One region of the Kocuria arenosa genome, then DNA from elsewhere that is predicted to be linked to it. Evidence: riboswitches for the same ligand, from Rfam matches in the RefSeq annotation. Region 1 holds a riboswitch; each other region holds the start of a gene.
What was found. Region 1 has a riboswitch for thiamine pyrophosphate ahead of ACFYE3_RS06345 (3-oxoacyl-ACP reductase). Riboswitches for the same ligand answer to the same signal wherever they lie in the genome.

Region 1 (9,336 bases):
GTGGCGGAACCGCCCGCGCGCGGGCAAGGCGATTCCGTGCGGACCTGCAACTCCGCACACCGCACGCCGCCGGACCGGTCGTGCCGGGGGGCCCGGGTGGCGGCGGGGCCGGCTCGCTCGTGCCCCGGGCGAACCGGGGAGGCTGCGGCTGGGAGAATGGGGGAGCACGCACCGGTCGAGGAAAGGCCCGTTCCGTCATGCACATCGACGTTCTCCCGGGACCGGGCGGGCCAGGACTCCGATCGGGGGCGGCGAGCGAGCTCCACGGACTCCTCGGGGAACTCGCCCTGCGCGGCCTCGATGCCCGGCTCGTCGATCCGGAGGCCGGTCCGGTGCTCGCGGCGCCCGGGGGCGACGTCCCGGAGCTCGAGTCCGGAAGCGGTGCTCCCGCACGGCGGCCCGAGGGGGAGGCGCTCCTGCTGGCCGGCCTCGGGTCGGACGCCCTCGTGGACGACTCCCAGCTCCGTCCTTGGCTCGACCGAGCGCGGACCGCCGCGGAGGCCGGCCGGCCCGTCGTCGTCGTCGGGCTGGGCCTCGACGCCGGCGCCGTCCCCGAGGACGCCGTGCGCCGACTGCTCTCGGTCGCCTCCCTCGTGGGGCTGCGGAACGAGGCGTCCCTGGCGGTGGCCCGCCGACTGTGCCCCGAGCACTCCGGCCTGCGCATCGGCTGGGAGGACGCACTCCTCCTCCCGTGTCCCCCTGCTCCGGCGCGCCCACCAGAGCAGGGCGGGGTGACAGATCGGCGGCGGGAACCGGAGCGGCCGGGCGAGGAGCAGCAGGCGCAGGACGGGTCGACCGGGCAGCGGGGGGAGCCGGAGGAACCGGCGCCACCGCCGCGGGTCGTCGCCGCGGTGGAGCGGCCGGCCGGTCCCTTTCCGCCGGAGCAGGTCGCGCCGGTGCTCGCTGCTCTGCTGGATGCTCTGGTGCACCGAACGGGAGGAACGGTCACGCTCCTGGCCTGCGGCGGCGCCTCGGCCGACGAGGAGTTCGCGGCGGACGTGGCCGCGCTGCTGCGGGACGACGTCCGCCGGGTCCTCGCGGAACCCGGGGAGGCGGACGCCGCCGCGCTCCGGGCGGACTGGGTCCTGACCACGTGCGCCCGTGGCGCGGCCCTAGGCCTGGCGGCGCACGCCGTCGTGCTGCCCGTGGGCCCGGACAAATATTCCTTGGAGAGCATGAACGGAGTGATGAGCCGGTGGGGGCTGGAGGACGGCGTCGTCCCCTTAGCGTCGCTGCTCAGCCCGGGGGACGTGGCGTGGGACACCCGCGCGGCCGTCCAGCGGTGGGCGACGGAGGCCGTGGAGCACCGGGGGGCCGTGCGCGCCGCGCTGGCGGACGCCGAGCCGGCCGTCCGGGAGGCCGCGGCCCGGTGGTGGGACGACGTGGCCGGGGCGCTCCGCGGACGGGACCCGGAGGCCGCGCCGGCAACGGCGGCCGCGCCGCGCGGGGTCGGTGCCCCGGTGGTGCGCGCTCTCCGCCGCCGGTACACCGTTCCGGAGGTGCCGCCCGAGCGGCCCACGGTCGCCGTCGTGCTGCGGCACCGCGACGGCCCGGCGCGCCTGGACCGCGCCGTCGACGACCTCCTGGCGCAGACGTTCACCGACTGGCGGGTGGTCGTCGTGGACGACGGCGGGGATGCCGCCGAGGTGGACGAGGCCCTGGCGTCACGGCGGGACCAGCTCGCGGGGCGCGTCATGGTCCTCCGCCACCGCAGAGCCCTCGGCCCCGCGGCGGCCGCCAATCGCGGTCTCCGGGCCGGGGAGTCGGAGCTCGTCGTCCTGCACCACGGGGCCGAGTCCTGGCCGCCCACCCTCCTGCAGCGCGCCGTGGCCCACCTCGAGGACCCGCTCGTGACCGACGACGGGGTCGTGGTGTCGACCAGGGAGCGACCCGGGGCCGGCCAGGACGTCCCGCCCGGTCGGCCGGGACGGGACCTCGTGCCGTCCGACCGGGAGGTGCTCACCCTCACCGACGTGCTGGACGGCGACCGCACCGCGGTCGACTCGCCGTTCCTGTACCGGCGGGCGGTGCACGGAGTGCTGGGCGACTACGACGAGACCCTCGACGCGGCGGCGGACTGGGAGTTCACGCTCCGCTTCCTCGAGACGTTCACCGTGGGCCTGCTCCCCGTCCGCCCGCCCGCGCAGGAGGGTCGGGCGGACGGATCCTCCGCAGCGCGGGGCGAACTGGCGGTCCGCGACCGCCACCTGAGGCAGTGGAGCGCGGAGCACGGGATCGGCCTGCCGCTCTACCTGCGTCGCGCGGCCGCCGAGGAGGCCGGCGCCCTGCACCGGCGGCTGGACGCCGCCGAGGAGCTGGCGCACGAACTCCTGGACGTGGTCCGCGCCCAGACCCGGCAGATCGAACGGCTCGAGCAGGTCGTGGCGGACAAGGGGTTCGTCGCCTTCTGGCGGCGTGCGTGGCGGTCTCTCCGCGGCGGCTGAACGACCCGGTCCGCGGGGCCGGTCGGCAGGTTGCTTCCCATTTTTCTCGTTGATGTGACATGCTTCACCCTTGGGTGCCGGGCCGGAACCTATGAGGTCCGTCCGGAACGCGCCTTTCGCGCAGTGTCCGCAGCAGATGAGGAGTCGGGGCATGGGATGGCTTGATCGGCAGCACTCGGTGGCACCACCGGGATTCAACCGCTGGCTCATACCGCCGGCCGCCCTCGCGGTGCACCTGTGCATCGGTCAGGCCTACGCCACCAGCGTGTACAAGAACGCGCTGGTGGCGCACTTCGACGCGAGCCTCACCCAGATCGGCATCATCTTCTCCATCGCCATCGTCATGCTGGGGCTGTCCGCCGCCGTCCTCGGCACGTGGGTGGACACCGGCGGGCCGCGCCAGGCGATGTTCACCGCGGCGCTGCTGTGGTCCGGCGGCTTCCTGGTGGGCGCGCTCGGAATCTTCACGGAGCAGCTCTGGCTCGTCTACCTGGGCTACGGGTTCATCGGCGGCATCGGCCTGGGCATCGGTTACATCTCGCCGGTCTCCACGCTGATCAAGTGGTTCCCGGACCGCCCCGGCCTGGCCACGGGCATGGCGATCATGGGCTTCGGCGGCGGCGCGCTGATCGCCAGCCCCCTCTCCGCGGCCCTGCTCAACTTCTACGACCCGAACTCCGGCACCGAGGGCTGGGTGGCGAGCGGGGACGCCGTCGGCAAGCTCTTCCTGACCCTCGCGGTCGTCTACCTCGCGTACATGCTCTTCGGGGCGTTCACAATCAAGGTCCCCGCCGCCGACTGGAAGCCCGAGGGCTTCGACCCGTCGAAGGTCAAGTCGAAGGCCCTCGTCACCAAGAACCACGTCTCGGCCCGCAACGCGATCCGCACCCGCCAGTTCTGGCTGGTGTGGATCGTGCTGTTCTGCAACGTGACGGCCGGCATCGGCATCCTCGAGCAGGCCGCTCCCATGATCCAGGACTTCTTCCGCCAGGCGGACGGCGCATCCCTCGTGACGGCGGCCGTGGCCGGCGGATTCGTGGGCCTGTTGTCCATCGGCAACATGGGCGGGCGCTTCGTGTGGTCCACCACCTCGGACGTGCTGGGCCGCAAGCGCATCTACATGGTCTATCTCGGCGTCGGGGCGGTCCTCTACACCGTGCTGGCGCTGTTCGGCTCGACCTCCACGCTGCTGTTCGTGCTGCTGGCCTTCGTCATCATCTCGTTCTACGGCGGCGGCTTCGCCACGGTGCCGGCCTATCTGCGGGACCTCTTCGGGACCTTCCAGGTGGGTGCCATCCACGGCCGTCTGCTCACGGCCTGGGCCGCGGCGGGCGTCGCCGGGCCCCTCATCGTCAATGCGTTCCTCGACGCCCAGGGCACTCCCGGGGAGCTCACGGCGCAGGCGTACCAGCCGGCGCTGCTGACCATGGTCGGGCTCCTGGTCATCGGTTTCGTCGCCAATCTCCTGGTGAAGCCGGTGGACGCCAAGTACCACGAGCCCGAGCACCAGAGCACACCGTCCGACACCGAGCTCGTCGAGAAGGAGGCATGACATGAGCCGTGCACGACTGGCACTGGGCTGGGTCCTCGTCGGGGTCCCGCTCGCCTACGGAGTGACGATGACCCTCATGCGGGCGACCGCGCTGTTCGTCTGACCGGCGGGTCGGACACGGACGGGCCGGAACGGTCCGCCCGTGTCCGACCCTCCGGCGTCCCGCCGGAGGAGCCGCAGGTCACCGGCCGACGTGGCGGGTGGCGACGGGCAGGACGTGCTCCACCATGAACCGGGTGAACCGGTCCCTCTCCTCGGCATGGGGCAGATGGGCCGAGTTCTCGAACCAGACGAGTTCCTTCGAGCGCGCGGCCAGGGCGGCGAAGTACCGCTCGGCCGGCTCCGCCGGGGACTCGTGGTCGTGGCCCTCGGCGCGCCGGGGACCGCGACGGCGACCCCGCTGGCGGCGGCCATCGAGACGCGGCAGTGCACCCGTGGAGCCTACGACGGCCGCCCCGTCGGGGCGGGCGACCTGGCGGCGCTCGAACGGGCCGGCAACCTGGGTCAGGTGCGGTGCCTCCGGCGCACCGAGCCCGGGCAACTGGCAGCCGTCGCCGAGCACGTGACCTCCGGCGACCTCGTGCAGCTGAACGGCACGGCCTTCCGCCGTGAACTCCTGTCCTGGATCCGCTTCAGCCCCGCCGCCGCGCTGCGGAGCAGGGACGGGCTCGCCGGCCGCACCACCGGCCGGCCGCCCGTGCCGACCTCGCTGGGCACGCTGCTGGCATGAATCCTCCTCCGGGCGGAGTCGCAGGCGCAGGCCGACGCCGAGCACCTGAAGAGCTCCGCCGGCGTGGCGGTCTTCGTCACCCCGGGCGACGACCGGTCCGCGGGGGTGGAGTCGGGTCGGGCCTGTCAGCGGTTCGCGCTGCAGGCCGAAGCGTTCGACCTCCGCACGGCCTTCATCAACCAGCCGATCGAGGTCCCCGGGCTGCGCCCCCGGTTCGAGACGTGGCTCGGTCTCACCGAGGAGCGCGCTCAGCTGGTCGTGCGCTTCGGCCATGGCCCGAAACTCCCCTACAGCCTGCGCCGACCGGTCGAGGACGTGCTGACCGACCGTCCCGTTGCGCCGGAGTCATCCGGCGCAACGGGCTCCGCAGCACGTCACTGAGCGCCGCCGGGCCGCGGCAGCCCCAGATGCCCGCGCAGCGTGGACGAGGTGTACCGGGTGCGGAAGAGTCCTCGGCGCTGGAGGACGGGGACCACGTGGTCCACGAAGTCGTCGAGGGAGTCCGGGAGCCGGGGCGGCATGAAGTTGAACCCGTCGGCCGCGCCCGAGCGGAACCACAGCTCCAGCCGGTCCGCGACGGACTCCGGGGTGCCGATGACCGTGCAGTGCCCGCCGCCGGCGGCCAGCCGGCCCAGCAGCTGCCGCACCGTGGGCCGCTCGACCGCCACGATCCGCAGGATCGTGGCGTACCGGCCCTGCGGCCCGGTGAATTCCTCGATCGGGGGCAGCTCCGGGACCGGGGCGTCCAGCTCCCAGTCGCTGCAGTCCTGCTGGACGAAGGCGGACAGCTGGGCCAGGGACTGCTCCACGGGCAGCAGGGCGTCCACCTCTGCCTGCTTGGCCCGGGCCTCCTCCTCGGTGGAGCCCACGTAGGCGACCAGCCCCGGCATGACGGCCACGGACCCCGGGTCCCGCCCGGCCGCGGCGACCCGTTGCTTCAGGTCCGTGCTGTACTCCCGGGCGCTCTCCAGGTCGTAGGCCACGGCGTAGACGCCTTCACCGTAACGAGCGGCCAGGTCCCGCCCCGGCCCGGAGGCGCCCGCCTGGAAGAGGACCGGACGACCCTGGGGCGGGCGCGGCACGGTCAGCGGTCCGTCCACGCGGAAGTACTCGCCCGCGTGGTCGATCCGGGTCACGCGTTCGGGGTCGGCGTACGGGCCGTTCCGGTCGCCGACCAGGGCGTCGTCGGACCACGAGTCCCACAGCCGATGGGTCACGTCGATGAACTCGGCCGCCCGAGCGTAGCGGTCGGCATGCGGTGGCATTCCCGGGAGGCCGTGGTTGCGCGCCTCGGCGTCGAACATGGAGGTGACCACGTTCCAGCCGGCCCGCCCCCGGCTGATGTGGTCGAGCGAGGCCAGCAGGCGGGCGGCATGGAACGGGGTCCAGAAGGTCGTCGAGACGGTGCTGACCAGTCCGATCCGCTCCGTGGCGCGGGCCATGGCGGCCAGGGCCGTCAGGGGTTCCAGGAACCACCGGGGTCCGTCCCCGACATCGCCGGCGCTGTGCCCGTCGGCGAAGAACACGGCGTCGAAGAGGCCGCGCTCGGCGGTGCGCCCGAGAGCCTCCCAGTGGGCGATGTCCCCGAGCCGCTCCAGACAGGAGTCCGGGTGCCGCCAGGCCGCCTGGTGGTGGCCCGCGCCGAAGAGGAAGGCGTTGAGGTGCAGCTGTCGCGGCGCGGTCACGGCGGCCCCCATCAGTCGAGGACCAGCCCGCCGTCGACCACCAGGTTCTGCCCGGTGACCGAGCGCGCCCACGGCGAGGCGAAGAACAGGAGGGCGTCGGCGAACTCCGCCGGTGTGGTGACCCGGCCCAGGGGCGTGGCGGAGGCGATGTAGTCGAAGACCTCCTCCGGGGTGGAGGCGCTCGCGTCGGTCGTGCGCAGCAGACCTCCGGAGACCATGTTGACCGTGACGTTGTGCGCGCCGAGGTCCTTGGCGAGGGTGCGGGTCAGGGACAGCAGCGCGGCCTTCGCCGCCGTGTAGTCGTGGTACGGGACCACGGGGTTCTGGAACAGGTTGGTGCCGACGTTGACGACCCGGCCGAAACCCCGCTCCTGCATGCCGGGCAGGGCCTGCTGCACGGTGTTGAGGGCACCGCGGACGCTGCCGGCGAACTGGGTCTCGAACTCCTCCCATCGGATCTCCTCGGCTCCGGAGCGGGAGTCGCCGTTGAAGGAGAAGTCCGCCAGCGCGTTGTTGACCACGGTGGTGACGGGGGAGCCGAAGTGCTCCCGGGCCGCGCGGAGCATGTCTGCGACCTGCTCCGCGTCGGTGACGTCGGCAGCCAGCGCCACGGCCCGGTCCGGGCCGTGCTGCTCCGCGAGCTCCTCCGCGGCCGTCCGGGACGCGCGGTAGTTGACCACGACCTTCGCGCCCTCGGCGGCGAAGGCCTCGACGACGCTGCGGCCCAGCCCTCGTGCTCCGCCGGTGACGAGGACGATCTGTTCTGCGATCTGCATGGGTCTCCCTGGGGTCAGGGCGAGGAGACGCGGGCCGGTCACGGCCGGTCCCGACAGGACATCCCTTCGCCAGTCCTAACTGGATCAGGTTCGACGGGTGTCATCTCAGCCGGCTCGTCGTGCGGCGCCGGCACCCCGTGTCACTGCGGACGAGTATAAGCACCGGTCCCACAGGCCGGCCCGTTCTTCGCACGGCGGCGGGTCACACCGGGCCGCGGTCGTCCCCGGGGGCGTCGTCGGACTGTTCCCCGTGGCCGAGGAAGCCGCGCAGCAGCGCGGCCGTGCCCTCCAGGTGCGCGAGGGAGGCGGCGCGGGCGGCGGGGGCATCGCCCGCCAGGACGGCGTCGGTGAGTTCGCGGTGCTGGCGGTCGGAGTGCTCGAGGTTGACCGCCAGCACGGGGATCCGGTCCAGCAGGTCGCTGGCCCGTGACCGCACCTCCGCGACGGCGCGGACCAGGCTGGGGCACCCGCTCAGCTCGGCCACGGCGATGTGGAAGCGCGCGTCGGCGGGGCGGTAGTCCTCCGGTGAGCTCTCCTCGACCTGCCGGAGGCACGCGAGCAGGTGCTCCCGGGCGGCCGCACTGAGGGCCGCCGCCGCGGCCAGCTCCGCCGCGGCGGGCTCGACGACGGCGCGAAACACGAGCACGTCCTCGACGTCAGCGGGATCCACCGGGGGGTGGGCCTCGTCCGGCAGGGCGGTGCGACCGGTCACGAAGGTCCCGCCGTACCGGCCGCGCACCACGTCCAGGACCCCGGCGGACTGGAGCTCGTGCAGGGCCTCCCGCAGCGTGGCGCGGGAGATCCCGAGCATCGCCGCGGTCTCCCGCTCGGGCGGGAGCCGCTCGCCCCTGCGGAACAGGCCGAGCCGGATCGAGTCGAGGATCCGCTCCACGGCCTCCTCGAAGGCGTTGCCTTGGCGCACGGGCCGGATGCGGGGGTGCTGGACGGGATCGCTCACGGTGGCGCTCCTCCCGGCCGGGACGCCCGGCCGAGGTCCTAGTGGGTGAGGTCCATGGCGACCACGCCCACCGCGATGATCAGGGCGGCGGAGACGAGGAAGCCCGCCGTGATGGCGATGAGGGCCCAGGAACGGGCGGAGCCGGAGCGGTCGGGAGTCGATGTGCTGGTCTGGTTCATGCCCACCATTCTGCGGCATCCGCGCGACCGGCGACACCGCGACGCGGTCCCGTGCCCTGCCCGGCTTCCCGCCGCGGGGTCTTGACGGGGCGCGGGGCACCCCACAAACTGTGACCACTCGCGCCAAACGTCTGTTTTCAGACCTTTGTGGAATCCCGGAGGGATCGTCCCATGCCCGAATCCCCAGCACAGCCCGCCCGCACCGACGAGTACTTCCAGCACCGCCAGCTCCGGTCCGGCGCCGCCGGCTGGGTCCTGCTCGCGGGCCTGGGCATCGCCTACGTCATCTCCGGGGACTTCTCCGGCTGGAACATCGGGCTCTCCGAGGGCGGGTGGGGCGGGCTGCTCATCGCCTTCGTGCTCATGGGCCTGATGTACACCTGCATGGTCTTCGGCCTCGCCGAGCTCTCCTCCACCCTCCCCACGGCGGGCGCCGGCTACGGGTTCGCCCGCCGTGCCCTCGGCCCGCTCGGGGGCTTCGCCACCGGGATGGCCGTGCTCATCGAGTACGCCGTGGCACCGGCGGCGATCGCCACGTTCATCGGCGGCTACATCGAGGCGCTGGGCCTGTTCGGCATCACCAACTCCTGGCCCGTGTACCTCGTGACCTACCTGGTGTTCATGGGCATCCACATGTACGGGGTGGGTGAGGCGCTCAAGCTGATGTTCGGGATCACCGTGGTCGCGGTCCTCGCGCTGGGGGTGACCGTCGTCGCGCTCGTGCCGCACTTCGACGCCGCCAACCTCTTCGACATCGTCCCGAACGACGCCGTGGGGGCGAGCGCGTTCCTGCCCATGGGCTACGCCGGGGCGATGGCGGCCCTGGTCTACGGCATCTGGTTCTTCCTGGCGATCGAGGGCGTGCCCCTGGCGGCGGAGGAGACCGCCGATCCCCGCCGGGACATGCCGCGCGGGATCATCGTGGCCATGGTCTTTCTGCTGGTCTCCGGCGCGCTCATGCTGGTGCTGGTGCCCGGGGCGGCCGGGTCGGAGGCGATGAGCACCTCGGACA
Region 2 (9,336 bases), on a different contig from region 1:
GAGCGGCTTGAACTTCTCGCGGCGGATGGACACGCAGCCGTGCCCGCCGGAGCCGCCGGAGACGTGCAGGACGACGCGGTCGACGAAACTGGCCACGGGGAACTCCTCTGCTTCAAGAACGGTCGGGCCCGCGGACGGGCCACGTTAAAACTGTAGAGGGCGGGCGCTGGACGCACCCACCCTCTACAGACCAAACATGGGTGGTGCGGGTCGGGACCCGCACCGGGGCCGGCTGGGCCGGCCCTGTCGACTACTCTGCGGCAGCCTGGATGTTGACGACCTTGCGGCCTCGGCGGGTGCCGAACTCGACCTGGCCGGCGGCCAGGGCGAACAGGGTGTCGTCGCCACCGCGGCCGACGTTCAGGCCGGGGTGGAAGTGCGTGCCGCGCTGCCGGACGAGGATCTCGCCGGCGTTGACGGTCTGGCCGCCGAAGCGCTTCACGCCGAGGTACTGCGCGTTGGAGTCGCGACCGTTGCGAGTGGAGCTCGCGCCCTTCTTGTGTGCCATGAGGTGTGCCTACCTTCGGGTCTTTACTGGCTGGTGGAGTCTGGACGGGGACCGGGTCGGTCAGGCGTCGATGCCGGTCACCTTCACGGTGGTCAGCTCGGCACGGAAGCCCTGGCGCTTCTTGTAGCCGGTCTTGTTCTTGAACTTCTGGATGGAGATCTTGGGACCGCGGAGGTTCTCGACGATCTCGGCCGTGACCTTGACGCTCGCCAGGGTCTGGGCATCCGAGGTGATCTTGTCCCCGTCGACCAGCAGCAGGGCAGGGAGCTCGATGGTGCTGCCTGCTCCGCCGGCGACGCGGTCAAGGGTAACGAGGTCTCCGACGGAAACCTTTTCCTGGCGGCCGCCAGCGCGGACAATCGCGTACACCACTTGGGAACTCACTTCTCTCGACGTCATGTGTAAACAGTGTGGGTCGAGCGCATACCTGTCAGGACCAACGACGTTGAGACGAGCTGTCGGTGACCGGCCCGTGGGACTAGGCCGAGGTCAGCGCAGGTTCGCCGCAATTCAGGAACTGCACCCGCATGTGCCGCCAGGTGGGGTGTCGAGTTTCTACACGCGCGCACCGGCAGGGCACCGAAGATCAAGACTACTCGATCCGGTCAGCGCCCGCCAACCGGCGCTCCGCCACCGGCGCGGCGAAGAAGTCCCGCTCGAGCGCGCAGGCCTCCAGGAACACCTCCCGCATCCGGTCCCGCACCTCAGCCGGGGCCTCGCGGGCGGCGGCGTCGAGCAGCCGTCGGGCCGTGCGGGTCGCCTCCTGGAACCCCTCGTCCGCGTAGGTGGCCAGCCAGTCCGCGTAGGGGTGCTCGTCGGGCCCGCCGGCCGCGGCGAGCCCGCCCAGGTGGCGTCCCACGTCCGCGTAGACCCAGTAGCACGGCAGCACGGCGGCGAGACCGACCGGGTAGGGCTCTGCCGCGGTGGCCGCGAGCAGGAACGTGGTGTAGCGCCGGGTCACCTCGCTGAGCCCGTCCCGGCCGCCGCCGTCCCCCGCGTGCTGCAGCCGGGTCCGGTGCAGCCGCGCCTCGGTCTCGGTGCAGGACACGGCGCCGGCCGCGAAGAACAGCCGTTGCTCCTCGTCGGGCGCCCTGGCCGCCAGCAGGGCGAGCGCCCGGCTGTAGCCGTCGAGGTACTGCAGGTCCTGGTCGAGGTAGGCGAGGAAGCGGTCCGGCTCCAGCCGGCCGTCGCCGAGGAGGCGGACGAACTCGAGCTCCTCGATCTCGCGCCGCACGGCCGCGGAGGCCTCCCACAGCTCGTCGCTGAACCGCTCCGGCGCCGTGCCCCAGGCCTCGAGGGCGTCCTGGACGTGGTGGAAGTGGTGGACGGGACCGCTCCCGTGGCCGACCGAGAGCTCCCCGGAGGCCTCGAGGGCTCCGCGCAGCCAGTCCCGGGCGATCCGCAGGCTCCGTGACCAGTCCCCGTGCCGCACCTGGAGCGTGGCCAGGGCCGAGGAGAGGGAGCAGCCGGTGCCGTGGGAGTTCTCGGTGGGCACGCGGGCGCCGTCGAACGCCACGAGGGGCTCCGGGGCGTCCGGGCCCACGAGGGCGTCGGGCGTCCGGTCGCCGGCGAGGTGCCCGCCCTTGACGAGCACCAGGGTCCCGTGGGCGCGGGCCACGCGGTGGCCCTGCGCGAGGGCCTCCTCCCACGACGGCGCCGGGTCCTCCCCGGCGAGCACGGCGAGCTCCTGCAGGTTCGGGGTGATCAGGTCGGCGAGGCCCAGCATCGAGCGCAGGGCGTCCTCGGCCTCGCGCTCCAGCAGGCGCCCCCCGGAGGTCGCGACCATGACGGGGTCCAGGACCACGACCGGCGGCCGGTGGGTCCCGAGCCACCGGGTGACGGCCTCGATGACCGGCACGGATCCGAGCATCCCGATCTTGACGGCGTCGATCTCGACGTCCTCGGCGACCGCGTCGAGCTGGGCGGAGAGGAACTCGACCGGCGGGACGTGGATGGAGCGCACGCCCACGGTGTTCTGGACGACGACGGCGGTGACGGCGCTCATCCCGTAGCCGCCCATCGCGGCGATCGACTTGAGGTCGGCGTGCTGGCCGGCGCCGCCCGTGGGGTCGGTGCCGGCGATGGCCAGGACACGGGGCACGCGGGCGGTCACCGGACCACCTCCTCGGCGGTCACGGCGGCGAAGGCCCGCACGTAGCGGGCGGCCGCGGCCTCGGGGTCGGGGTCGGCGCAGATCCCGGAGACCACGGCCAGGCCGGCGGCGCCCGCGGCGCGCAGGGCGGCGGCGTCCCCGACCTCCACCCCGCCGATGGCCAGGCAGGGCAGGGTCGTGCGGCCCGCGGCGCGGGCGAAGCCCTCGACGCCCAGCGGCTCGGGGTGGTCCGGCTTCGTGCGGGTCGCCCGCACCGCCCCGACCCCCAGGTAGTCGACCGTCCCGGCGGGCAGGGCGGAGGCGGCGTCGAGCTCCTCCGCCGTGGCGGCGCTGAGGCCGAGCACGGCATGGGGCCCGCAGATCGCCCGGGCGAGCGCCACGGGCAGGTCCGACTGACCGACGTGCACCCCGGCCACGGGGGCGCCGGCCGCGCGGGCGGCGAGGTAGACGTCCGCGCGGTCGTCCACGAGCACGGGCACCTCCCGGCCCACGCGCTCGGCGACGGCCGTGAGGAGGGCGACGAGCTCGCGGACCGGGGCGTCCTTCGCACGGACCTGGACCATCGTGGCGCCGCCGCGGACGGCGGCCGCCACGACGTCCGAAACCGTCCGGGGCGAGCTCAGGGCGGTGTCGGTCACGAGGTGCAGGGCAAGGGCGGCGGGGTCGAGGCGCGGGCTCACCGGGTGCCCTCCTCGCGCACGAGCTCCGCCCGGGCGGCGATCCGCTCCGGCGTGACGGCGTGCAGCCGGTCCAGCAGCGCCACGGCGAAGGAGCCGGGCCCGCCGGAGTCGGCGGCCGCGTCCTCGGCCGCGAGGGTGTACACCGTGGTGGCGGCCACCGCCGCGGCGGCCGGATCCGCGCGCACGGCGGTGAACGCGGCCATGAGGGCGCCCAGGGCGCAGCCGCCTCCGGTGATGCGGGTCAGCAGGGGCGTGCCGTGCGGCACGCGGACGACCGTGCCGTCCGGGGAGCGCACGAGGTCCACGGGCCCGGACACGGCCACCGCCGAGCCGGCCCGCTCGGCGAGCGCGGCGGCGGCGTCCCGGGCGGCGTCGACGCCGTGGGTGGCGTCCGTGCCGCGGCCTCCGGCGCCGCCGGCGAGGGCGATCACCTCGGAGGAGTTGCCGCGCACGATCGCCGGCCGGAACTCGAGCAGGTCGCGGGCCAGCGCCGTGCGCACGGGCAGGGCGCCCACCGCCACCGGGTCCAGGACCCACGCCCGGCCCGCGCGGCCCCGGGCCCCGACCGCCTCGTAGGCGGCGCCGCGCTGCTCGGCGGTGGGCGTGCCGGTGTTGACGAGCAGGCCGTCGGCGAGCTCCGCGAAGACCCCGCCCTCGCCCTGGATGTCGGTCATCGCCGGGGACGCGCCCACGGCGAGCAGCACGTTGGCGGTGAAGTTGGTGACCACGGCATTGGTGATGCACTGCACGAGCGGCGCCGCGGAGCGCAGGTCCTCCAGGGCCGCGGCGGCGTCCTCGGCGAGGGCGGGGTCCGGCGGCGCCGGCCTCGCGGCTGCTGGTGTGCGGGCGGACGTGGGTACGGCATCGCGCATCTGCGACATCCCTTCGCTAGTACTGGCTAGATCAGGTTCGACGGGTGTGTTCTCAGCCGCTCGTGCGGCACCCCGTGTCAGGTGTCCTGCCAGTCTAGTCGGCGCGGGAACCGGGACGCGGACGGACCCCGGCCGCCGGCTCAGAACATGCCGTTGGCGTGCGCCATCCTCTCGGGCACCGGTTGGGCGACGCCCCAGTGCTCCACGATCCGGCCGTCGTCGAGGCGCCAGAGGTCGTAGCAGGCGACCGTGCCGGCGGCTCCGTCGCCGCGGTCGCCGCCCGTGACGGCCTCCGCGACGGTCAGCACGAAGTTCCCCTCGCCGACCACCCGGCGCAGCCGCCGGTACGCGGGCTGCGGGCCGTCCGGCGTGCGGGCGGTGTGCTCGGTGCAGCCCCGGGGGCTCATGTGGTCCTGGACGGCGTGGCGGTCGCCCGCGACGAGGGCGGACTCGACCCACTCCGCGGCAATGCGCTTGTTGTCCTGCGTCCGCTCGTGGTCCGTGACCTCGACGGGGCCGTCGAGCTGGGGGCGGGCGCCGTCGGAGTCCGTGCGCAGGGGCTCGAAGGCGTCCCAGTGCTCGGCGATCCGCCCGTCGTCCACGCGGAACACGTCGAAGCCGACCAGGGGCTCCGGGCCGAGTCCCGCGTAGGCCGAGTGGGCGACCACCGTCCCGTGGTCGTCGAGCACCCGGACGAGGTCCACGCGGAAGTCGTCGGGCATGCTGCGCACGAACTGCCGGAGGCCCTCGCGTCCGTCCGGCGCGAGCGGCGAGTGCTGGACGAAGTCCTCCGTGTAGTGGCGGTCCACGGCCGACGGGTCCCGGCGGACGAAGAGGTCCGCGCCGGCGGTGCGGATGGTGTCTGCACTGGTCATGGCGATGCTCCCTGGAACGGGCGGCCGCTCTCCCCGGCGGACGGGACGGCGGCCCCGGGTGTGCTGTGGTGCGCACCACGGTACGCCGCCGCGAGGGGGCCGGGCGGACCGGGACGGTCCGTGACGGTCCGCGACGACGGAGGACCCCGACCGTGCTGGTCGGGGTCCTCCGTCGTCCTGCTCGGCGGGGCGGCTCAGCCCCGGTCGGCGGGCCTGCCGCTGGTGAGGTCCTCGGCCTTGACGCCGACGCCGACGACGGTCGGCGCCCGGCGGGAGGAGTCCTCCGGGGAGCGCTGGGCGACGGCCTTGGCCTCGTGCCGGGCGCCCTCCGCGGCGACCGCCTGGCCGGCGGTCACCTCGGCCTCGCCCGGCCGTGCCGCCGGGGCCGAGGCGCGCCGGGAGCGACGACGGGGCCGTGCCGGCTCGGTGCTCGCCTGCTCCGGAGCCGCCGACGGGGTGGGCACCAGCTGCTCCGCGCTCTCCCGCGCCACGGGCTCCTGCGTCGCTGTCTCCCGTGCCACGGCCTCCTGCGCGGCGGTGACCGCCTCGGGGGTGACCTCCTCGGCGGTGGCCTCCTGGGGAACGGAACCGGCGTCCGGCGCCGTCTGCCCGAGGACCTCCGCGAGCGAGTCCAGGCTCAGCGGCCGGGCCTCGGCGGGCTCCTCGACGACGGCGTGGCCCTGCGGCAGCTCGATGACCTCGCCGTTGATCGTCAGGCGCGATCCCGGCTCGGCCGGTGACCCGTCCGCGGGGACCTGGTCCGGTGCGGCCGGGGCGGGGCTCTCCCCCGCGTCCGGCTGCTGCTCGGCGGCGTTCTCCGCGCCCTGGCCGCGGTTGCGGCTGCGCTTGCCGCGACGCTTCTTCCGGGAGCGCCCCGAGCCCTCGGGCCGGGACTCCGCCTGCTGGGCGGTCTCCTCGGCGAGCTCCGGCGTCTCCGCGGCGGCCTCCTCGTGGTGGGTGGCGGCGGCGATCGTCGCGAACGCCGTCCGCGCGGCCTCGGCCTTGGCCCTCTCCGCGGGATCGGGCTCGGCGGACCGCTGCTCCGTCCGGGCGGGCTGCTGCTGCTCGCTGCGGCCCCCCCGTCCGCGCTTGCGCTCCGTGCGGTTCGGCCGCTGGTCGCGGGACTCGCCCGTGGCGCCGCCGGTGCGGCCCTCGAGCGGGTGGTCGTGGACCACCACGCCGCGACCGGCGCAGTGCTCGCACGGCTCGGAGAACACTTCCAGCAGGCCGGTGCCCATGCGCTTGCGCGTCATCTGCACGAGGCCCAGCGAGGTCACCTCCGCCACCTGGTGCTTGGTGCGGTCCCGGCCCAGGCACTCCACCAGCCGGCGCATCACGAGGTCCCGGTTGGCCTCGAGCACCATGTCGATGAAGTCGATCACGATGATCCCGCCGATGTCCCGCAGCCGCAGTTGCCGCACGATCTCCTCGGCCGCCTCCAGGTTGTTCTTGGTGACGGTCTCCTCGAGGTTGCCGCCGGAGCCGGTGAACTTGCCGGTGTTCACGTCGACCACCGTCATCGCCTCGGTGCGGTCGATCACGAGCGATCCGCCCGAGGGCAGGAAGACCTTGCGCTCGAGCGCCTTCTGGATCTGTTCCTCCACGCGGTAGTTCACGAACAGGTCCTCGTCCTCGTCCCACTTCTGGAGCCGGTCGAGCAGGTCCGGCGCGACGTAGGTCACGTACGCCTCGATGTTGTCCCACGCCTCGTCGCCCTGGACGACCATGGTGGTGAAGTCCTCGTTGAAGACGTCGCGGACCGTCTTGATCGTCAGGTCCGGCTCCGCGTAGAGCATCTCGGGCGCGAGCGTCCTCGTCGACCCGGACCGCTCCTGGATCTGCTCCCACTGGGCGCGCAGCCGGTTGATGTCGTGGGTGAGCTCCTGCTCGGAGGCCCCCTCGGCGGCGGTGCGGACGATGACTCCCGCCCCGTCAGGCAGCCGGTCCTTCAGGATCTTCTTGAGCCGGGCGCGCTCGACGTCGGGCAGCTTCCGGGAGATCCCGGTCATCGACCCGCCCGGGACGTAGACCAGGTACCGGCCGGGCAGGGAGATCTGGCTCGTGAGCCGGGCGCCCTTGTGCCCCACCGGATCCTTGGTGACCTGCACCAGGACCGAGTCCCCGGACTTCAGCGCGACCTCGATGCGGCGGGGCCCGCCCTCGACCCGCGACGCGTCCCAGTTCACCTCGCCGGCGTAGAGAACGGCGTTGCGGCCCCGGCCGATGTCGATGAACGCGGCCTCCATGGACGGCAGCACGTTCTGCACCTTGCCCACGTAGACGTTGCCGATCAGGGAGTCCTGCTGGGTGTGCGAGACGAAGTGCTCGGCCAGGACGCCGTCCTCCAGGACGCCGATCTGGATCCGGTTGTCCTTCTGCCGGACCAGCATCTGGCGCTCGACGGACTCGCGGCGGGCCAGGAACTCCGCCTCGGTGATCACCTGGCGGCGGCGGCCGGTCTGGCGGGAGTCGCGCCGGCGCTGCTTCTTGGCCTCGAGCCGCGTGGAGCCCTTCACGGCCACGACCTCGTCGGCCGTGGCGGTCTCCGCGGCGCGGGGCGCCCGGACCCGGGTCACGGTGTTGGGCGGATCGTCGTCGCTGCCGCCCACGAGCTCCATGTCGACCTCGCCGCGGCGGCGGCGCCGACGGCGTCGACTGGTGGCGCCCCCGCCCGACCCCTGTCCGGCCTCCTCGCCCTCGTCGGCGAGCTCCGCCGTGTCCGGTTCCTCGGGGCTGTCGCCCGGGTCCTCGGCGGAGGCGTTCTCCTCCTGCTGGCGGCGCCGCGCCTCCCGGCGGCGGGCGGCGCGCTGCTGGGCGGCCTCGCGCAGCTCGTCGAGGTCCGGGGCGTGGAACATCAGCGAGGTTGCCGTCACGGCGGCGGCCAGCGCCGTGCGCGGCTCCCCCTCGTCGTCGGTGTCCTCGTCGGTGTCCTCGTCGGTGTCCTCGTCGGTGTCCTCGTCGGCGTCCGGGGCAGGGTCCTGCGCGGCGCTGGTCGGCGCGTCCTCGGCCGGTGCGGACGGGGCCTCGGGGCCCAGGTCCTCGGCCTCGCCGGCGGGCTCCACGCCCTCGGCGGACTCCTCGGCACCGGGCGTGCCGGGTGCGGGGTTCCCGGGCGCCGCGGCCTCCTCGGCCACCGCACCGGGGCGCTCGTCGCCCGGCACCGCGGTCCCGGGCGCGACGTCGAGGGTGTCGGTCCCCGCGGCGTCGCCGGTGGCCGGCGCAGCGTCCGGCACGGGCTGCGCGGCCTCCGACGGCCCGTCGAGGACGTCGCCCGGAGCCTCGGCCGGGATCTCCGGGGCGGTCGGCGACGGCTCGTCGAGGACGTCACCCGGCACCTCGGCCGGGATCTCCGGGGCGGCCTCCGGCGCGGCCTGCGACGGCTCGTCGAGGACGTCACCCGGCGCCTCGGCCGGGGTCTCTGGGGCGGTGTCCTGCACCGTTCCCTCCGCCACCGGGAGGTCCCGGCGTGCGTCGTCCGATGTGTTCTGCTGACCAGCGTCCGAAGCGTCCTGCGCCCCGGCCTGGTTCACCTGTTCGGCATCCATATACAGCTGTGCTCCTGCCGCGGTACGCCGTCCGTACCCGGTCCCCGCAACGGCTTGGTCGGCGTAACGCCGGTGGGGGTCCACGCGGCGGCCAGAAGTCCTGTGCGTACCCGTCGCGTCCCGCACACCCCGCGAACGGGCGGGGACGGCAACGAGCCAGTCCGGGGCTTCGAGCCGTTGCTCACGAGGGCAACGGTCTTGAGCCGGCGGCGGACGCGCTCAATCCGATGAGAGCCGCGGGTCCTGCCGACCTGGGGTCGAAGTCCGACTGGGCCGAGATCCCGCGTACGGGCGGGCACGACCGTGGCCAGTATCTCACAGACGTCCCGGTCCGGGCCGGATTGGCCTCGTCACGGCTCGCAACCCTCCCGCGCGGGTCCGGGAGAGCTCCGGGGCGCATCGCCTAGGATCGGCGTGTGACCTCCACTCCTCCCACCCTCGACGGCTCCCCCGCCGTGTCCCACGGCCACGACGCCCGCGCCGACCGGCGCTGGGGACTGGTGGCCCTCGTGACCGCCCTCCTGGGCTTCTACGGCGCCGCCACGCTGGTCTACGAGCGGCTCCAGCTCTTCCTCGACGCCGGTCACCGCACCAGCTGCGACATCAACTCGTGGCTGTCCTGCGGCACCGTCATGCGCACGCCCCAGGCGGAGGCCTTCGGCTTTCCCAACCCGTTCATCGGCATCGTGGCCTACGCGGTCGTCGTGGCCGTGGCGCTCGCGGTGCTGGCCGGCGCCCGGTTC
Region 3 (9,336 bases), on a different contig from region 1:
ACGGGCCACGAGCTCCCGGCCGCGCCACTCCAGAGGGTCGGGGCCCGCACCGCGATCGAGGCTCGGATGGGCGCGCACCGTGCCGCGCACGGGGGCGAGCAGGCCCGCCAGCGTCAGCGCGAGCGTGGACTTGCCGGCGCCGTTGGGCCCGGTCAGCGCGAGCGCGCGGCCGCGGCGCAGGGACAGGTCCACGCCGGCCACCGCCGTGGGGAGGTCCCGGCCCGTGGCGGCGTCGTCCACCGGGCCGCCGCGGCGCCGCGCCCGCCGCCGGGCGCGCAGCTGCCGCGCCGAGGGCTGGCTGCGCGAGACGCCCAGACCGGTGGCGCTCAGCAGCGGTTCGCCGTCCGCCCCGGGGCCGCCGACCGCGGCCGGACTCCCCGCAGGACCCGCAGCAGGACTCCCCCCATGACCCGCAGCAGGACTCCCGGCAGAACCCTCGACCGGGCTTCCGGCAGAACCCTCGGCATGCCCCGCGGCCGGGCGGGCGGGCGCACGCGTGGCCGGCACCCGGCCGGGGACCCACACCCCCGCCCGGCTCAGCTCGTCGGCCGCTGCACCGAGCACCTGTCCCGGGGCCCCGTCGTGGGTGATCCCCCCGTCGCGGCCGAGCACGACGACGCGGTCCACGACCTCGGCCCACACGGCGACGCGGTGCTCCACGACCACGAGCGTGGCCCCGCCGTGGTCGAGGCAGGACACCACGGCGTCGCGGACCTGCCGCACGCCGGCAGGGTCCAGGTTGGCCGTCGGCTCGTCGAGCAGCAGCAGCCCGGGGCTCATGGCCACGGCGCCCGCGAGGGCCAGGCGCTGCTTCTGCCCACCGGACAGGGCTGCGGTGGAGTGGTCGAGCGGGAGGTCCAGGCCCACGGCGTCGAGCGCCGCGCGCACCCGCGGCCAGATCTGCTCGCGGGGCACCGCGAGGTTCTCGAGGCCGAACGCGGTGTCGTCGCCGATCCGGGACAGCACCACCTGGGACTCGGGGTCCTGCTGCACGAGCCCGGCCCGGCCGCGCGCCTGCTCCGGGGGCGTGCCGTCGAGCAGCAGCTCGCCGGAGCCGGACTGCCCGTCGTCGTCGTGGAGGACGCCTGCCAGGGCGTGCAGGAAGGTGGACTTGCCCGCCCCGCTGGGCCCCAGCAGGAGCACCCGCTCCCCCGGTTCCACCACGAGGTCGACACCGCGCAGCGCCGCTGTCTCCCGCCCGGGGTGGTGCCAGCCGAAGCCGAGGGCCTCGACGCGCGCCCCACGGGCCGCGGGCACGGCGGGGCGCCGGACCGTGGGGGCCGTCATCGGCGCACGGCCCGCCCCGAGGCGAGACCCTGCAGGACGCCGGTGGCCGCGAGGGCCCGCACCACGGCCTGCATGAGGAGGCCCGCGAGCACCGCCCCGGAGACGGCGGCCAGGACCACGTAGACCACCTGGTGTCCCAGCGCCCACTCGTAGTTGTAGACGATGTTCTCGTGCACGCCGAGGAAGATCCCGCTCACAGCCCCCGCGACGGCCGCCGCGAGGGCGTCGAACCGGCGGTACCGGAAGGCGGCGAAGGCCAGTTCCGCGCCGATGCCCTGGACGAGTCCGGAGAGGATGACCAGCAGACCGAAATGGGTGCCCAGGAAGCTCTCGATCACGGCTGCGAGCAGCTCGCAGAACAGCGCGGCGCCGGGCTTGCGGATGATCAGGCCGCCGAGCACGCCGGCCACCAGCCAGCCGCCGGCGATCAGTCCCACGGCGGGCGGGTAGGCGACCGCCGCCGTGCCGACCACGGGGTAGAGCAGGTTCGACCAGGCCCAGAAGACGACCGCGCACACGGCGGCGAGGACGGCGGCCACGACGATGTCGACAACGCGCCAGGACGACGTGCGGGACGTGCCGGGGCGGCCGGCGGGACGGTGGGTGGTGGTGTTCACGGTGCGTTCCTCCTGGGCTCAGCGAGCCGTCGGTGCCAGGAGGGGACGGGGTTCCGCGGGCCGCGCCGGTGGCGCTCTCCCGGGGAACACCCCTGAGATGCTCGACTCCCTTCGCCGGTGCTAACCGGAGCAGGTTCGAGGGTCTGCGGCGATCCGCACTCTCAGCGCCGCGCCGGTCTCACCGGCGGGACGCTCCCCTGTCGTTCAGTGGCACCGAGTCTACCCCTCCGTCGCCCGCTCCGTGCACGCCCGGGACCCCGGCTGCGCCCGCGGGGCCGGAGCTCCGGCTGCGCCCGCACGGCGTTCCCGCACGGCGTTCCCGCAGCACGTCCCCCGCGGCACGTTCCACGCACGCCCGCCAAACGTCTCCCGCGGCACGTTCCCCGCCGCACGTCCACCGCACGAATAGGGGCCCGTCCGGTCGGACACCGGTGCGGTGTCCGACCGGACGGGCCCCCTCGCGAGGTGCCCGCCGGGCCTCAGACCTCGGCCTGGCTCGAGGCCTTCGGGTTCTCCTGCGGCTTGTTCTCCATCTTCGCGATCTGGCGGGAGATGGCGACCTTGATGACGGTGCCCACGAGGCCGGTCACTAGCGACCAGATGATGATGCCCGTCCAGGCCTCGTCCGGGTCCGGGTTCCGGGCGGGGGGCGGGTCGCCGGTGATGCGCGTCCACGCGGCGCCGAGCACCTTGTGCGAGAGCGCCACGCCGCCGAGCGAGAGGCCGGTGCCCACGAGTTCGAGGACCTTGGTGTTCATGGAGTGCTGCTCCTTGTCGTCAGGGGGGACGCGGGTGCGCCCTGTCGATCCTGCCCAGCCTAACGCGTTGTCGCCGATCCGTCAGTCTGCTGTCCGTCCGCTCGCCGGCCGTCCGGGCTCGGCACCGGAGGTCCTGCGGTGATGCCCTCCCCGGTGCCCTCTCCGCTGCCCTCCGCGGCGCGGTCGAGCACCTTCTGCAGGTCGTCCTGGGTCAGCGTGGTGCGGTTCAGGTGCTTGGTCCGGTAGGTCGAGCGGCCCACCATGTGCGCCGAGACGGGCACGGTGAGCAGCTGGAAGATCCAGCCGAGGGCGATGAGCGGGATCATCACGGGCTCGCGGTTCTCGAGGGCGACGGCCGTGAGCATGAGGAGCAGCCCGAAGACCTGCGGCTTGGTGCCGGCGTGCATGCGCGTCAGCAGGTCCGGAAAGCGGACCAGGCCGATCGCGGCGGCGAGGGACATCAGCGCGCCGCCCACGAGGCACACGGCCGCGGCGGCGTCCAGGACGGTGTCCAGCACGGCGCTCACCGCCCGTGCTCGGCGGTCTGGGTGGCGAAGCGCGCCACGGTCACGGATCCGATGAACCCGACCAGCGAGACGATCACCATGAGGATCAGGTTGTTGAGGTGGCCGTGGTAGGCCATCTCCACGGCCAGGGCGGCCGCGACGATCGCCAGCAGCACGTCCGTGGCCACCACGCGGTCCAGCAGGGACGGGCCCTTGGCGAGGCGGTAGAGGGTGCCCGCGGCGGCCGCGCTGAGCAGCACGGCCGCGACGGCCACGGCGATCTGCATCACGAGCGGTCCTCCTCGGGGGCGTCGGTCGGGGTGCCGGCCGGGACGTCGTCGGGGACCTCGTGCCGGCGGCGGCCTACGATCTGCTGGCTCGCGGTGACCGGGGAGCCGATCGCGGCGCTGTCACGCCGGTCCGCGTCGTAGGCTCCTCCGCGGCGGCCCTCGGCCCGCAGGGCGGCGAGCTCCTCCGGCGTGCCCATGATCCGGATCCAGGCGGCCTCCACCTGCAGCGCGGACCGGCGGAAGTCCTCGGCCTCCTGGGCGCTGCGGACGTTGAGCGCGTGGAAGTACAGCGTGCCGGCGGCACGGTCCACCTCCACGACGAGCGAGCCGGGGATCAGGGTCATGGTGTGGCCGGTGGCCGTCAGGAGCAGGTCGGAGCGGGTGCGGAGCTGGACGCCGACCACGGCGTTGCGCGCGCGCGGCCCCACGAGGATCGCGATGAGCATCACCTCGAAGCTCGCCTTGGCGACCTGCCACACGAAGGTCACGGCGAAGACGGCGAACTGGAACGGGTTGAACCGGCCGGACAGCTGCACGGGCGGCAGGTAGAGCACCCACGTCACCAGCAGGGCCAGGACCAGCCCGACCAGCAGGTTGCCGGGGCCGAAGTCGCCCCAGAGGGCGCCCCACACGACCACGAGCCACACCAGCAGCGGCAGCTCGACGAGCAGGGAGTTCTTGGGGCGGGTCACGGTGCCTCCTCCACGACGGGCCGCGGCGCGGACGCGGGATCCAGCACGGCCTCGACGTAGCGCTCGGGGCGGACGAGGTTCTCCGCGGCGTTGTCCGCGAGCTGGAACAGCGGCCCGGCGAAGACGGTCAGGGCCACCCCCACGGCGACGAGGGCTGAGGCCCCGCCGAGCATCGAGGGAGACATGAGGCGCACGTCGCCCTTGCCTGCGAACCGGCCCGCCTGGTCGTCGACGGCGCCCGAGGTGAGCAGGAACCGGGACCCGGCGGGCACCGGGGCCAGCAGGATCGGGTCCGGGTACTCCGCGTCCTCCGGCGCGCGCAGGAACACGCGGTTCCACACCCGGATCATGGCGAGCAGGGTCAGGAGGGACACCGCCACGGACCCCGCGACGAGGGCGTAGGCCAGCCCGTCGCCCTGGTCGACGCCGGCCTGCAGCAGACCGGTCTTGCCCAGGAAGCCCGAGAACGGCGGGATCCCCCCGAGGTTGAGCGCGGGCACGAGGTAGAGCAGCGCGAGCAGCGGGGAGATCTTGGCCATTCCCGCGAGCCGGTCCACGTTGGTGGAACCGCCGCGGCGCTCGATCAGCCCGGCCACGAGGAACAGGCTTGTCTGGATCACGATGTGGTGGGCCACGTAGTAGACCGTGGCGGAGAGCGCCTCCTGGGTGCCCACGGCCACGCCGAAGATCATGTACCCGATGTGGCTGATCAGCGTGAAGGAGAGCATGCGCTTGATGTCGATCTGCGCGAGCGCGCCCAGGATGCCGACCACCATGGTGAGCAGCGCGACCCACATCAGGAGGTCGTCGAGCCGCTCCCCGGGGAAGAGCACGGTCTCGGTGCGGATGATCGAGTACACGCCCACCTTGGTCAGCAGGCCGGCGAACACGGCGGTGACGGGCGCGGAGGCGGTCGGATAGGAGTCCGGGAGCCAGAAGGACAGCGGGAAGACGGCGGCCTTGATGCCGAACGCGATGAGCAGCATGAGGTGCAGCTGCATCTGGGTGCCCACCGGCAGGCCCTCGAGCTTGACCGAGAGGTCGGCCATGTTGATGGTCCCCGTGGCCGCGTAGATCATCGCGATGGTGATCAGGAACAGCACGGAGGAGATCACCGAGACCACGACGTAGGTCACGCCGGTGCGGATCCGCTGGACGGTCCCGCCCATGGTCATCAGCACGTAGGACGCGGTCAACAGGATCTCGAAGCCCACGTAGAGGTTGAACAGGTCCCCGGCGAGGAAGGCGTTCGACACCCCCGCCACGAGGATCAGGAAGGAGGGGTGGAAGATCGAGATCGGCCCCTCCTCGTCGCCGTCGGCCACGCCCTGCCCGCTCGCGTAGACGAGCACGGCGAGGGAGACGACCGTGGAGACCACGAGCATCAGCGACGAGAGCTGGTCCACGACCATGACGATGCCCCAGGGCGCCTCCCAGCCGCCGAGGTGGACGGCCTGCGGACCGAGGTTCCACGTGGACCCGAGCACCAGGGCCTCGATCGCGAGGGTGAGCACGAGCGAGCCGATGGCCACGGTCCGCTGGAGGGCGTTGCGCCGCAGCAGCAGCAGGCTCAGGGCCGCGCCCAGGAACGGGATGATGACGGCCAGCGGGGCCAGCTGGGCGAAGTTGACGGTCACCGGTTCCCTCCCCACTTCTCGATGCCGCGGACCCCCGGCGTCTCGAGGGACTCACCGGGGTCCTGGCGCCGGGGGGCTTCGTCGAACTCGGTGGTGTCGGCGGGGACGTCGGCGTCGTCCTCCACGTCGTAGGAGGACTGCCGCGCCACGCGCCGGTCCTCGACGTCGTCCTGGATCTCGTCCCGGCGCCCGAGGACCCAGGAGCGGTAGATCATGCCCAGGAGGAACGCGGTGACCGCGAGGGAGATCACGATGGCGGTGAGGATCAGTGCCTGGGGCAGCGGGTCGCTGTAGTCCTCCGCGGCGATCGACCCGTCGTACAGGGGCGCTGACCCGGCGGCCCCGCCGGCGTGCAGGATCAGCAGGTTCGTGCCGTTGGTCAGCAGCATCAGCCCGAGCAGCACGCGGGTGAGCGAGCGCTCGAGCAGCAGGTACACGCCCACGGCGTAGAGCACGCCCATCACGACCAGCAGGGTCAGGTTCACGGTCATCGGTGCTCGCTCCCTCCGTCGGGGCCGGTGCGGGGGGTCGGGATGGGCGATGTGGCGGACGACACCGCGGTCGCTCCCGCGGGGGCGCCGGCGGCCACCTTCCGCTGCCGCGTGACGCGGATGCGCGTGCCGCGCCCCGGGGTGCGCCGGCGCCGCCGGACGGCGTCCTCCTCGATCCGCTGGTCGATCCGCCCGCCGAGCGAGCGCAGGATGTCGAGGATGAGCCCCACCACGATGAGGTAGACCGCGACGTCGAAGACCAGGGCGGTCACGAACTTCTCGGCCCCGAAGACCGGCAGCTCGGCCTCGAAGGTGTAGCTCTGCATCACCGATCCGCCGAGGAACACCGGGGTGACGGCGTAGAGCGCGGCGAGCGCCAGGCCGGTCCCGAGCATCGTGCCCGCGTTGATCGGGGTGGCCAGCTCGAGCTCGTAGCGCCCGCCCGCGAGGTAGCGCACGGTCAGGGCGAGACCGGCCATGAGGCCGCCCGCGAAGCCGCCGCCGGGGTCGTTGTGCCCGGCGATCAGCAGGTAGAGCGAGACCATCATGAACGTGTGGAACAGCAGCCGGGTGACCACCTCGAAGACGATCGAGCGCCGCTCCGGGGCCAAGGTCCTCCCGGCGAGCAGGTAGGGGTCCTCGAGGTCGTCGTCGCGGCGCGCGAGGCCCACGTCCAGGGGCTCGCCGCCGGGCGAGACGGCCGCGGCGTTGCGCCGCCGGATCACCCGCAGCTGGTCGGTCGTGGGATCGTCCCCGGAGCGGACGATGCGGTCCCCGCGGCCCGTGACGAAGATCAGCGAGGCCACGCCGGTGGCGGCGAGCACGAGCACCGAGATCTCCCCGAACGTGTCCCACGCGCGGATGTCCACGAGGATCACGTTGACCACGTTCTGGCCGTCACCGAGCTCGTAGGCCATCCGTGGCAGCTCCAGGGAGATCGGGTCGGCCGTGCGGGAGGAGATGCTGAACGCCGCGAGCGCCATCATGAACAGCCCGAAGGTCACCGCGATGGTGCCGCGCAGCAGGCGTCGCCCGGCCGGGTTGCGGTGCCACAGCGGGGCGGGCAGCGAGCGCAGGGCGAGCACGAACGCCACCAGCAGCACGGTCTCGACGAGCGTCTGCGTCAGGGCGAGGTCGGGCGCGCCCTGCAGGGCGAAGATGAGGGCCAGCCCGTAGCCGGTGACCGACACGAGCAGCACCGCGAGGAAGCGCTTGGTGGCCAGTGGCACCAGCAGGGCCGCCACGACCATGGCCGCGCCCGCGATCAGCTGGGCCGGGCTGTCGGCGACCCGCAGCGTCCCCAGCGGCGGGGTCTCCTCGATGAACAGGGCCACGAGCGGCACGACGATCGCCGTGATCAGGATGACCGAGAGGTAGAACATCAGCGAACCGCGCTGGGTGCGGCCGGTGATCCACACGGCGACCAGGTCCAGGACGTTGACGGCCCGCCGGTAGACGAGCTCGCCCGCGGGCAGGGACGGCAGGGCCCGCTGCAGGTCGGCGACCCGGCGGCGGAAGAGGTGGAGCAGGAGCCCGGCCGCGATGATCGCGGCGGAGAGGCCGAGGGCGGGGGTGAGCCCGTGCCACAGGGCCAGGTAGAACTCGTACTCCTCCGTGGCCGGGAACTGGTCGACGTAGGGCTGCAGCATGGCGTTGACCGGCTGGGGCCACAGGCCGAAGACCACGGTGAGCACGGACAGCACGAGGGGTGCGGCGAGGAACGCGGGCTCGACCCGCTGCATGTCGCTGATCACGGCCTTGCCGCCGACCCCGGCGTCGAGCTCCGAGAACTCGGCGGACTTCTGGGCGAACCCGCCCCACACGAACCGGGCGCTGTAGGCGAAGGTCAGGACGGAGCCGAGCACGAGTCCGGCGAGCACCGTGATCCCCGCCGCGCTGTCCACGTCGTGGGCGAACGCGGTCAGCACGGACTCCTTGGCCACGAACCCGGCCAGGGGCGGCAGGCCCGCCATGGACGCCGCGGCGACGAGCGAGACGGCGAACAGCACCGGCACGCGGCCGGCGAGCCCGGACAGGCGGCGGATGTCCCGGGTGCCCGCCCGGTGGTCGATGATCCCGACCACGAGGAACAGCGTCGCCTTGAACAGCCCGTGCGCGAGGAGCATGGCCAGGCCCGCCTGCGCCGTGTCCGCCGAGCCGCGGCCCACGATCACCACGAGGAAGCCGAGCTGGCTGACGGTGCCGTAGGCGAGGATCAGCTTCAGGTCGTACTGCTTCAGGGCCGCCCAGCCGCCGAAGAGCATGGTGCCCAGACCGAGCACCGTGACGGTCGGCTGCCACAGCGCCGTCTCGGCGAAGCCGGGGGCGAAGCGGGCCACCAGGTAGACGCCGGCCTTGACCATCGCGGCGGCGTGCAGGTACGCGGACACCGGGGTGGGCGCGGCCATCGCGGCCGGCAGCCAGAAGTGCAGCGGGATCAGCGCGGACTTCGTCACGGCCCCCACGAGGAGCAGGAGGACGGCCACGTCCACCACGGTCCCGCGCTGCGCCAGCTCGGGGGCCGCCGCGAGCACCTCGGAGATCCGGTAGGTGCCGGCGGCCTGGCCCAGCATCACGATGCCGACCAGCATGGCCAGGCCGCCGGCGGTGGTGAGCACCAGGGCCTGCAGGGCCGCCCGCCGGGCGGACAGGCGGGTGCGGCTGTAGCTGATGAGCAGGAACGACAGGACGGTGGTGATCTCCCAGAAGACGAACAGCACCAGCATGTCGTCGGCGGTCACGAGGCCGAACATGGCGCCCGCGAAGGCGAGCAGCTGGGCGCCGAAGCCGCCGATGCCGCTCGCGTCGGACTTGAAGTAGCGGGCGCAGTAGAACAGCACCAGCGAGCCCACGCCGAGCACGAGCAGGGACATCGTCCACGAGAGGGCGTCCATCCGCAGGACCAGGTCCAGGTGCAGGGACGGGATCCACGCGCCGCCCTCGGTCCAGCCGCCCTCGGGGCCGTAGACCTGCGGGGCGGAGCCCAGCAGCCACAGGAAGCCCGCGAGCGGGACCGCCGCCAGGAGGTAGAAGGCGCTGCGTCCCATCCGCGCGAACA

Region 2: another riboswitch for thiamine pyrophosphate. It lies ahead of thiM (hydroxyethylthiazole kinase); the one in region 1 lies ahead of ACFYE3_RS06345 (3-oxoacyl-ACP reductase).
Region 3: another riboswitch for thiamine pyrophosphate. It lies ahead of ACFYE3_RS01865 (ECF transporter S component); the one in region 1 lies ahead of ACFYE3_RS06345 (3-oxoacyl-ACP reductase).

What each region holds. Positions count from the first base shown of each region.
Region 1 is NZ_JBHZTA010000003.1:71,021-80,356, reverse strand. It holds gene ACFYE3_RS06370 (glycosyltransferase family 2 protein) at 198-2,444, shown strand; gene ACFYE3_RS06365 (OFA family MFS transporter) at 2,596-3,996, shown strand; gene ACFYE3_RS19100 (MFS transporter small subunit) at 3,998-4,099, shown strand; gene ACFYE3_RS06360 (hypothetical protein) at 4,265-4,726, shown strand; gene ACFYE3_RS06355 (hypothetical protein) at 4,790-5,107, shown strand; gene ACFYE3_RS06350 (LLM class flavin-dependent oxidoreductase) at 5,101-6,423, opposite strand; gene ACFYE3_RS06345 (3-oxoacyl-ACP reductase) at 6,423-7,187, opposite strand; TPP riboswitch at 7,232-7,335, opposite strand; gene ACFYE3_RS06340 (FadR/GntR family transcriptional regulator) at 7,390-8,145, opposite strand; gene ACFYE3_RS06335 (hypothetical protein) at 8,184-8,324, opposite strand; gene eat (ethanolamine permease) at 8,496-9,336, shown strand, end outside.
Region 2 is NZ_JBHZTA010000002.1:57,794-67,129, reverse strand. It holds gene obgE (GTPase ObgE) at 1-96, opposite strand, end outside; gene rpmA (50S ribosomal protein L27) at 251-508, opposite strand; gene rplU (50S ribosomal protein L21) at 569-880, opposite strand; gene ACFYE3_RS03695 (bifunctional hydroxymethylpyrimidine kinase/phosphomethylpyrimidine kinase) at 1,101-2,621, opposite strand; gene thiE (thiamine phosphate synthase) at 2,618-3,301, opposite strand; gene thiM (hydroxyethylthiazole kinase) at 3,298-4,173, opposite strand; TPP riboswitch at 4,165-4,258, opposite strand; gene ACFYE3_RS03680 (nuclear transport factor 2 family protein) at 4,314-5,048, opposite strand; gene ACFYE3_RS03675 (Rne/Rng family ribonuclease) at 5,243-8,593, opposite strand; gene ACFYE3_RS03670 (vitamin K epoxide reductase family protein) at 9,010-9,336, shown strand, end outside.
Region 3 is NZ_JBHZTA010000001.1:387,248-396,583, reverse strand. It holds gene ACFYE3_RS01870 (ABC transporter ATP-binding protein) at 1-1,287, opposite strand, end outside; gene ACFYE3_RS01865 (ECF transporter S component) at 1,284-1,904, opposite strand; TPP riboswitch at 1,994-2,113, opposite strand; gene ACFYE3_RS01860 (DUF4235 domain-containing protein) at 2,384-2,662, opposite strand; gene mnhG (monovalent cation/H(+) antiporter subunit G) at 2,722-3,189, opposite strand; gene ACFYE3_RS01850 (monovalent cation/H+ antiporter complex subunit F) at 3,186-3,458, opposite strand; gene ACFYE3_RS01845 (Na+/H+ antiporter subunit E) at 3,455-4,150, opposite strand; gene ACFYE3_RS01840 (Na+/H+ antiporter subunit D) at 4,147-5,787, opposite strand; gene ACFYE3_RS01835 (Na(+)/H(+) antiporter subunit C) at 5,784-6,278, opposite strand; gene ACFYE3_RS01830 (Na+/H+ antiporter subunit A) at 6,275-9,336, opposite strand, start outside.